Regions from separate parts of the Luoshenia tenuis genome, predicted to be linked through region 1. Evidence: riboswitches for the same ligand, from Rfam matches in the RefSeq annotation. Region 1 holds a riboswitch; the other holds the start of a gene.
What was found. Region 1 has a riboswitch for cyclic di-GMP ahead of H8699_RS10085 (Ig-like domain-containing protein). Riboswitches for the same ligand answer to the same signal wherever they lie in the genome.

Region 1 (4,393 bases):
ACGAGGTAAGCCCAAGGGGCGAAAGCCGCGCAGGGCGAACCCGTAACGAACAGAGGCTGACGGACCCGCAAAGCGAGCGATGATTTCTGTGAGGGTACGGAACGAGCGCCGGCAGTGCCGCGACGGGCGAACCCACAGTGAACAGAGGACCTTTAGGTTTAGGGATTGTTAAGGGGGTAAAGGGGGAAATCGGAATCCCCCTGCTTGCGCCCCCTCTGTTCGCTATGGACGCAGACTTCGCGGCACGTTGGCCGCTCGCCTTTGTCTCATGCTCACAGAGCGCTGCACTCACTTACCGGGACCATCTCTGGGGCCACCTCTGTTCGCTGAGGTTTCGGCCTTCGTGCCAAAGGGCACTTGCCCTCAACTTACGCTCACAGAAATCATCGTGCCCTTCATCGCCCACCGGGCGCGGGCACTATAGATTTCCACTAGCGGCGTTCGTTCCGCGCTCCCTTAACATATAAAACACGTTCCCTAACTTTTCTCCCTGTTTCGCATGAAGCCTTGGTTTTCTACTGAACAAAAAACCATACTTTAATGAAGGGGCTGTCGCCCGTCTTACCGCTTAGGTGGTTTTTGGTTTTAGGCGCGTAGAAGCCCGACCCTTGCCATACCTGTCATTCCGAAGCCGCAGGCGAGGAATCTCTTGACGCTTTCTTGGCTGCGCATGTCCTCCAGCCCTACAGTTCAAGAGTCACTTCTTTGCCAACGCATCAGATTCTTCGCTCCGGCTTCGCCTGCGCTCTGAATGACAATAGGATGCGAACGTTAAAGTATGGGTTTTGCGCATGGGGGCAAAAAAAGGATCTACGGGGTTGTGCCCGCAGATCCTTTTTCGCAACAAAAACCTTAGTTTATTTGGCCCTATGCGCGCGCAGCTTATAGCCCAGCGTGCAGATGATGGCCGCAAGGGCCAGCAGCGCCAGCATCACATAGGGGAGCAGGGAGCCGGACTCGCCGGTATCCGGCGTGCTGCCGGCAGACTGCGTGGGGGCCGGGGTAGGCGTGGCCGGGGCAGCGGGCTGCGGCGTGGGCAGCACGGCCTCGCCGCCGCCCTGGGCAGGCTGCTCATCCTCATAGGCCAGGGCGTAGGTGGAGAACGCATCGGTCTCAAACTCGCCCAGTGCGCCGTTCAGGGTCAGGGGCAGCTTTTGGGCCACGCCCTCGTGCACCCGGATGACATAGAAGCTGCGGCCCTCTTTGAGCAGCGCCTCGGGCACCAGCACCTGCACTTTGATGGGCGCGTCGAGCTTATCCAACGTGCCGATGGGCTGCCCGTCGGCCGTGATCACCAGGCGGATATCCAGATACTGGGCGATCTGCCCGTTTTCACCGGCCAGGGTCTGGGCTTTTTCCGCATCCGCGCCCGCCGCCTGGGGGGTCACCGGGGCGGCCTGCACCTGCAGGGCGATGGCGCTGCCCTGTTCGGCAGCCTGGGCGATGGCAGCCTGGGTCTGGGGGCTGACCGCATCCGGCGTGCCGCCGGTCACGATCTGATCCACCACGTCTTTAAGCTGATGATTCACCGCGTCGGCCGCCTGCTGGGGCAGGCCGGGGGTGACGGTATCCACGGGTTCATCCGGGTCCACCTGCGGAGGCTGGGCCTTTTCTACCACGATAACGGTGCACGTGGCGCGCTTATCCCCCGCTGTGGCGGTGATCTCGGCGCTGCCGGCGGCCCGGGCGGTTACGTTGCCCTGGGCGTCCACGGCGGCGACAGATGCGTCGCTGCTGGCAAAGGCCACGGTCTTATCCGCCGCCTCGCCGCCGGTGACAGTGGCATTCAAAAGCAGGGTATCCCCGGGGTTAAGGGTAGCGCTGCCGCGATCCAGCGTTACGGCGCTGATGCGCGCGTCCTTCACCTTGCCGGTGCTCTCCTCAAAGATGAAGCCGTTTGCCAGGTAGCTTTTTACCACCGGGTCGGGCGCGCCGTTTTTAAGGTAGGTGCCGCCCTCCACATAGGGGTTGCCGGTGACCTGGGCGCCGTAGATGGCCGAAATGCCGCCGTTAAAGGTGCCGCCGTAAATCGTCGTGGTGGCGTCGGCATTGATGCCGCCGTCGCCGTTCGTATTATCGTTGCCGATGTGGATGGCGTGTTTGGGGCTGGAGAAGTTGCCCCCGTACACAAAGCCCTGCACCACATCCGCCTCGCCGGCGATGTAGAGCGCGTAGAAAGAGGCGGAATCATTCCAATCGGTAGAGAAATTGCCGCCCTTTACCGTCAGCGTGCCGGCATTGGAGGCCAGCGCGCCCTGGATGCCGGTGATGGTGGCGTTATTCACCGTCATGATATTGGAATTGCGCACGCAGTAGGCAAAGCTGGGGTTGCGGTTGGAGGAGGTGGAGTGGAACGCCCCGGCGTTGATGGTGCAGGTCCCCTCGTTGACGTGGGCAAAGTTGGAGGCGTTGACCGTCACGTCGTTAAAGACCATGGTGCCGCCGGCCTCGTTCAAAATAGCGGTGCCGCCCTCGGTCGAGTGGGTGATAAAGGTGCCGCCGTTGACGGTCATATGGCCGAAGTTGCCCACGGCGTTGCGGTAGGCGTCCACCACGCCGGTGCCCTTGGAATCGTTAATGACCATGGTGCCGTAGTTATCCAAGATACGGCCGTTGCCCTGGGGCTTTTCCACCTTATGGCCGTTTAAATCCAGGGTGATGGTCAGCTCCGCCGGCACGGTCAGCATGACCCCGTCCGGCACGGTGATGTCGGCATCCAGCCGGTAGCTGCCCGAGGCAGTGATCTGCCCCAGCTGCTCCAGGCTTTCGATGCCGGTGACTTCCTCGCCCGCGGCCAGCCCCGTAGCGGGCAGGGGCAGCAGGCAGACCGCCAGCGCCAGCGCCAAAAACGCCTTTACATGATGCTTCATTTGTCTTTCATCCTCTCTGATCCGCCGGCAAGACCCAAAAGGGGAAACACGCAAAAGGGACGGCCCCCATTGCATTGCAAGAAGGCCGCCCCATAAAAGGCGCGGAAAAGGTGCAACTGGCTGCCATACCCCATTGTGGCGGTGAAGGCCCTCTAGCTTTGCGTCCCAGCCTTTCGGCCGGTTTGCCGACGATATTTTGTTATGAAGTACTACATTTTATATAATACTTTCGACCCCCATTCTACGCGCCGCGCAACACCCTGTCAACCCGTTTTCCGTCTGGAAAGAGATGGTAGAACGCGTGGGATCGGCCCGGCAGGGGGGCCATCCCCAAAAAATGCCCCCTATAGAGGTAAAAAAACCGGCCTTGTTTCCCCGTTGCGCGCGCCCTTATAATGGAGAAAGATTAACAGCGCGTAAAGAGCGAGAGAGCGCAAGGCCCCGCCCTTTGCCGCCACGCCAATGAAGGGGGATTAAACCATGGCAAACTGTTTTAGCCGCCAGCGGGTGGAGGGCTTTCTCCACACCCAGGGGCGCATCATGGTCAACGGAAAGGGCGAGGAGGTCATCCTGCGGGGCTGGGGCATGGGCAACTGGAACAACCCCGAGGGCTTCATGGTGGGGGGCACCAACGGCCTGCAGGACTGGGGGGAGGACTTCCGCCTGCCCGGGCGGATGGACCGCGCCCGCTCCATGAGTGCCACCATCGCCGAGCTGTGCGGCAGCGCTTACCGGGACGGGTTCTGGCCCCGGTGGTACCGCAACTATTTAGGTGAAAAAGATATCGCCCAGGTGGCGGAGGATGGGTACAACTCCATCCGCCTGCCGCTTTGCGCCTGGGCCTTTTTGCCCGAGGAGCCGGGCTACAACTGGAACGAGGATTCCTTTGCCATGCTGGACCAGATCTTGGACTGGTGCGAGCAGTACCGCATCTACGCCATCCTGGACCTGCACGCCGCCCCGGGCGGGCAGAGCGGCATCGCCTGCGACGACGGGCTGGACAACGTGCCCCACATGTTTGAGGCTGAGAATTACGAGCGCACCATCCGCCTTTGGGAGGAGCTAGCCAGCCGCTATAAGGACCGCTGGATCGTAGGCGGGTACGACCTGCTCAACGAGCCGCTCTCCCCGCCCCAGTGGGATTACCTGCTGCCCCAGCTCTCCCGGTTTTACGACGAGCTGATCGCCCGCATCCGCAAGATCGACCGGCGGCACATGCTCTCCATCGAGGGGCACCGCTTTTCCAGCCGCCTGGAGATCTTCGACCAGGATATGGACCCGGAGTGCCACAACTGGTGCATCCACGTGCACTGCTACGGCGCCTCGCCCGAGCCGGGCAGCATGATGGGCTACCTGGCCAAATCCGCCGAGCTGAACGTGCCGGTCTGGCTGGGGGAGACCAACGGCTCCAACGACTGGATGGCCACCTTCTTTGAGATGCACGTGCAGTACCACATCGGCTTTAACATGTGGTGCTTTAAGGTGGCAGACCAGCCCGGGATCTCCCACCACGGGTACGGGTT
Region 2 (4,393 bases), on a different contig from region 1:
CACATAATATGTCTTTTCCAGTTCAAAAGCCATGCAGGCGTAAAGCAGCTGGGCGTTAAAAGCCCCCATCACCGGCCCGCGGGCCACCCGCTCTACCAACTTTTGCTGCAGGGATGGCGAAAGCTTCAAGTTCTGCATCAGGCTCGTTCGTGGATAGGCCATGACCAACTGTTCAGGCCCTTCCATGATGTGGATGGGCACGCGACTGATCCCGTAAAGCAGTTTACACGCCTCCGAAATTGCCTCCCATTGCTTTGCAGCTCTCAATCGTTATCCTCCTCCTTTTTACCTACGGACAGTATAGCATATTTTCCTGGCAAAATCGCCATCTGTACCCGGCTTTTATTCAATTCTCCCGGGATAAAATAGCGCCTTTGGCTGCAAACTATCATCATAGCAAAATATGTAAGGAGGCACCACCAATGAACCCATTTGAGCTTAAACCCCGTTCGCTCGAATCCTGCATTCGAGACTGGAGCGGCATGTATCCCAAACCCTACGACAAGCGCCAGACCGATCCCTATACCAAGACCCGCATCATCTTGATGAACGGCACCGAATTTGAGGCCGTGTATTTCTCCCATAACTTTTCGCGCAAATGCCCCAATAATGACCTTCGCCGGGAGCTGGCCCTGCTGCGGCGCATCGAGCAGCAGCAGCAAAAGACCATCAGCATGCTCAAGCCCGCGGACGAGACCATTTTGGAGCAGACCATCGGCTACGAGCAGCTGGCTGTAGACCTGACGGCCCGCATGGCGCAGTGCGAAAAGGATAAAAACGTGCGCGCCGCGCTGGACTTTGCCCTGCTGGAGGATTTTGACCACCTTTACCGCTACGCGGACCTGATGGATATGGAGACCGGCGAAAAGGCCGAAAACCTGGTGGGCCGCTATACCGAGATCATGCCCGGCAGGCCCACCATCGCCCACCACCGCCACCCTTATGATGAGATCAAGCCCTATATCCACGACGCTACGGCCGACCCGCTGACCAAGCTGCACGCCTCCATCATCACCGCGGCCGAGCAGCAGACCATGAACTATTACATGAACGTGGGCTGCTTTTACCCCACCGAGATGGGCCGTAAGCTGTATATGGAGATCGGCCTGGTGGAAGAGCAGCACGTATCCCAATACGGCAGCCTGATCGATACCACGACCACCCTATTGGAGTGCCTGGTCATGCACGAATATACCGAATGTTATCTTTATTATTCCTGCTACCAGGATGAAACGGACCCGGCCGTCAAGGCCATCTGGGAGCAGTTCTTTGAGATGGAGGTCGCCCATCTGCATAAGGCCGCGGAACTTTTGGCCAAGTATGAGAACAAAGAGGCCTGCCAGCTGATCCCGCAGGGCGAATTCCCCGAGCTGCTGAACCTGGGCAGCAATATTGATTACGTGCGCCATGTGCTCTCCACCGTGAATATGACGGCGGATAAAGAGGGTTATTGCCCGGTAGATAAGCTGCCCTCCGATTCGGACTTTATGCGTTACCAGCAGTGGGTGAATGAAAATGTGGACGGTGTGCCCAGCCATCAGGTGATCGAGCAGTACATCGCCCTAAAGGGAGAGGATTACCGGTTTGAAACCGCGCCCAACCCCATCGACGCTTTGCAGGACCGCACCCAGGACAACACTACCGTGGGGCGCAAATAGCGCGCTAAAACCCATAAACCGCATCTTTAAGCTACAAGCAAGGGACAGCAAAATCGCGTTTGTCCCTTGCTTTCTTGTTATAAAAGGCGTAGACTGGTGTTCAATGGCATCCAATTCTATATGAGCAAACCTGCGGAAACGTAGGGACGCAAAGCCACAGGGCCTTCTTCTGTCGTATCAGAAATGGCAGCCGGTTGCGAACGACGCAAGCAGATCAGCACATTGCGCTTTTTTACCTGCCCGGTCCCACCCGGGCAGTTTTTTTATCCATTTCTGCCTCCATCAAATTAGCACCTTATGAGGCGCCCAAGTGACAAGCGATACACACATCCAACAACATCCACGAAGGGAGACCGTATCCATGAAACATCCAACTGCCAAGCGCATCGGCGCGCTGCTCCTTACCCTGGCGCTGGTCTTTTCCCTGCCGGGCCTGATGGGTCTGGCACAGGGAGATGCACCCCAACCCACGGTGTTTGAGGGGGACATTTTTATCACCTCCGGCTATGGCGGCGGCCTTAGCATTGATGGTTTTACCCGGGAATATATCGCCTCTTTAAACGATGCGCAAAAGGCGGATATCGCGGTATCCATCCCCGCAACGTACAAAGGGAAACCGGTTACGGCATTGGGCGAAAAGGCCTTTGCCACCTTTATCCCCAAGTATGATTATTATGATAGCACGGTAAACTTTACCTCGCTGGACCTGTCCGGCGCCCAAAATCTTACCGCCATCAGCAATTACGCCTTTTACTCCTCCCGGGGGGCAAACGGCTTTACCGGCGTGCTAAGGCTGCCGCCCAACGTGCAGTCTATCGGTTCGTGCGCGTTTCAAAACTGTGCCGGCTTTTCCGGCGACCTGACCTTGCCAGACAGCCTTACCGCCCTAAGCAACTCCAGCTTTGATGGTTGCAGCGGCTTAAACGGTGCCTTGCGCCTGTCAACCAACCCTAGCTTTACCGCGATCCCCCAGCAGGCCTTTAACAATTGCGGCTTTACCGGCACGCTGACCCTGCCGGCCAACATTACCTCCATCGGTCCAAAGGCGTTTAGCAATACCCGCTTTAGCGGCGCCCTAAACTTGCCTGATACCATCCATGCGATCAAAAGCGCCGCATTTAGCGACTGCACCGGCTTTACCGGTGTCCCCAGGCTTCCATCGGGCCTGGCCGTTTTGGAGAGCCAGACCTTTCAGGGCTGCTCCGGGCTGAGCGGCGCGCTGGTTCTGCCGGACACGCTGACCTCCATCGGCTCGCAGTGCTTTTACGGCACCGCTCTTGAAACCGTGTATCTGCCGGATAACCCGGATACGGTACTGGTCAACGGCGGCTCCGCCTTTAATTCCTGCGGCAAGCTCACCGCCCTGGTCAGCCCCGCGGCGCTGTACGAAAACTACAAGGCCAAGGTCACCGCCTCAACCCCTAAAAAGCTGCTGGCTTACCCGGTCACCGTCACCTTTGAGGGGACCGGCGCCGCTATCGAGCGGCTGTACAACTTACCGCTGAACTATGTCCGCAATGCGCAGGGCGTCTGGAGCGCAGACTCCGGCTATGCCCTGCCGGAGGTGACCTCCAGCACCCAGCCGGGATTTGACCATGTATGGAGCTTTACCGATACCGGCCTCCCCACCCAAGCCGGGGTGAGCCCTGCAAGTAAAGTTACGGGCAGCGTGCTGCACGCCGTCAACATCTATAGCGCCCCGGTCATTACCCAGGGTGAGCCCACCCTGCACAAGGAATACGATGGCACGCAGAGCCTGCTCTCCATCACCGCAACCCATCCGTTAGCCGACCAGCTGCTGATCTACTACGATTGGCATAAAGTCAACCATTACCAGGGCGGACGCGTGCAGTGGAGCACCAGCAACACCTACGCCGTGCAGGAGATTGAAGACAGCGCCGGCGGCGAGGATTCCTGGTATCAGGTCACCGTGTACGCCTATGACCGGGCTACCCAAAAACAGTTTTTCAAAAGCGGCGAGTACTATTTTGACGTTGAGATCACCCACCGGACCCCCACCGTCAACCCCAGCTGCGAAACCACCGTCTTTATCGGGGATGGGCTGCCCGACCTTTCGCTCTCCCCCGGGGACAGCCAGGGCACCATCGCCTGGGACCCTGAACAGACGCCCGCCCTGGGGCAGGCCGCTTACAGTTGGACCTTTACCCCTGCCGACCCGGCGCACGACCTGACCGTTACCGGCGCCGTTACGCTGCAATTTATCGATACGCAGCCCATCTCCGTTACCGTACAGGGCAACGGTGCGGTCACCCCTGCCGGAGCAGCGGTGGATGCCCCCATCGGCCAGGACATGACCTTTACTTTTACGCCCCAAGCGGGCCATAAGGTAGCGGGCATCACCGTGGATGGCGCCGCCCAGCCCGCCGCCAGCGGCTACACGTTCTACAACGTGCGCAAGCCCCACGCCCTAACGGTGGAATTTGCCCCCCTCGCCGCCGATGACGCGGAGGATATGATCGCCTCGCTTCCGTCCATCGCAGATGCGCAGACGCCTCAGGAGGCCGCCCAGGCGGCCGACGCCATATTGGCCGCTAAAGAGCATTATGAGGCGATGCCTGCCGGGCAGGACAGCATATCCCCCGCGGCGCGCACGGCACTGCATGAGGCGCTGGCCACCCTGCCCCAGGTGCAGGTTTCCGTCCATCTGGACCCCGCCGTACAAGCGGACCGCGTATCCATCGCCAATCCCAGCGATCTGCTATCGGCCATGACGC

Region 2: it holds a riboswitch for cyclic di-GMP, as region 1 does, so the genes downstream of both, H8699_RS07165 (leucine-rich repeat protein) here and H8699_RS10085 (Ig-like domain-containing protein) in region 1, are expected to answer to the same signal.

Annotation. Positions count from the first base shown of each region.
Region 1 covers NZ_JACRSO010000004.1:180,230-184,622, reverse strand. Annotated here, with positions in the region: gene H8699_RS10085 (Ig-like domain-containing protein) at 858-2,870, opposite strand; cyclic di-GMP riboswitch class I at 2,979-3,067, opposite strand; gene H8699_RS10080 (glycoside hydrolase family 5 protein) at 3,351-4,393, shown strand, end outside.
Region 2 covers NZ_JACRSO010000002.1:475,897-480,289, forward strand. Annotated here, with positions in the region: gene H8699_RS07155 (helix-turn-helix domain-containing protein) at 1-267, opposite strand, end outside; gene H8699_RS07160 (hypothetical protein) at 423-1,658, shown strand; cyclic di-GMP riboswitch class I at 1,772-1,860, shown strand; gene H8699_RS07165 (leucine-rich repeat protein) at 2,020-4,393, shown strand, end outside.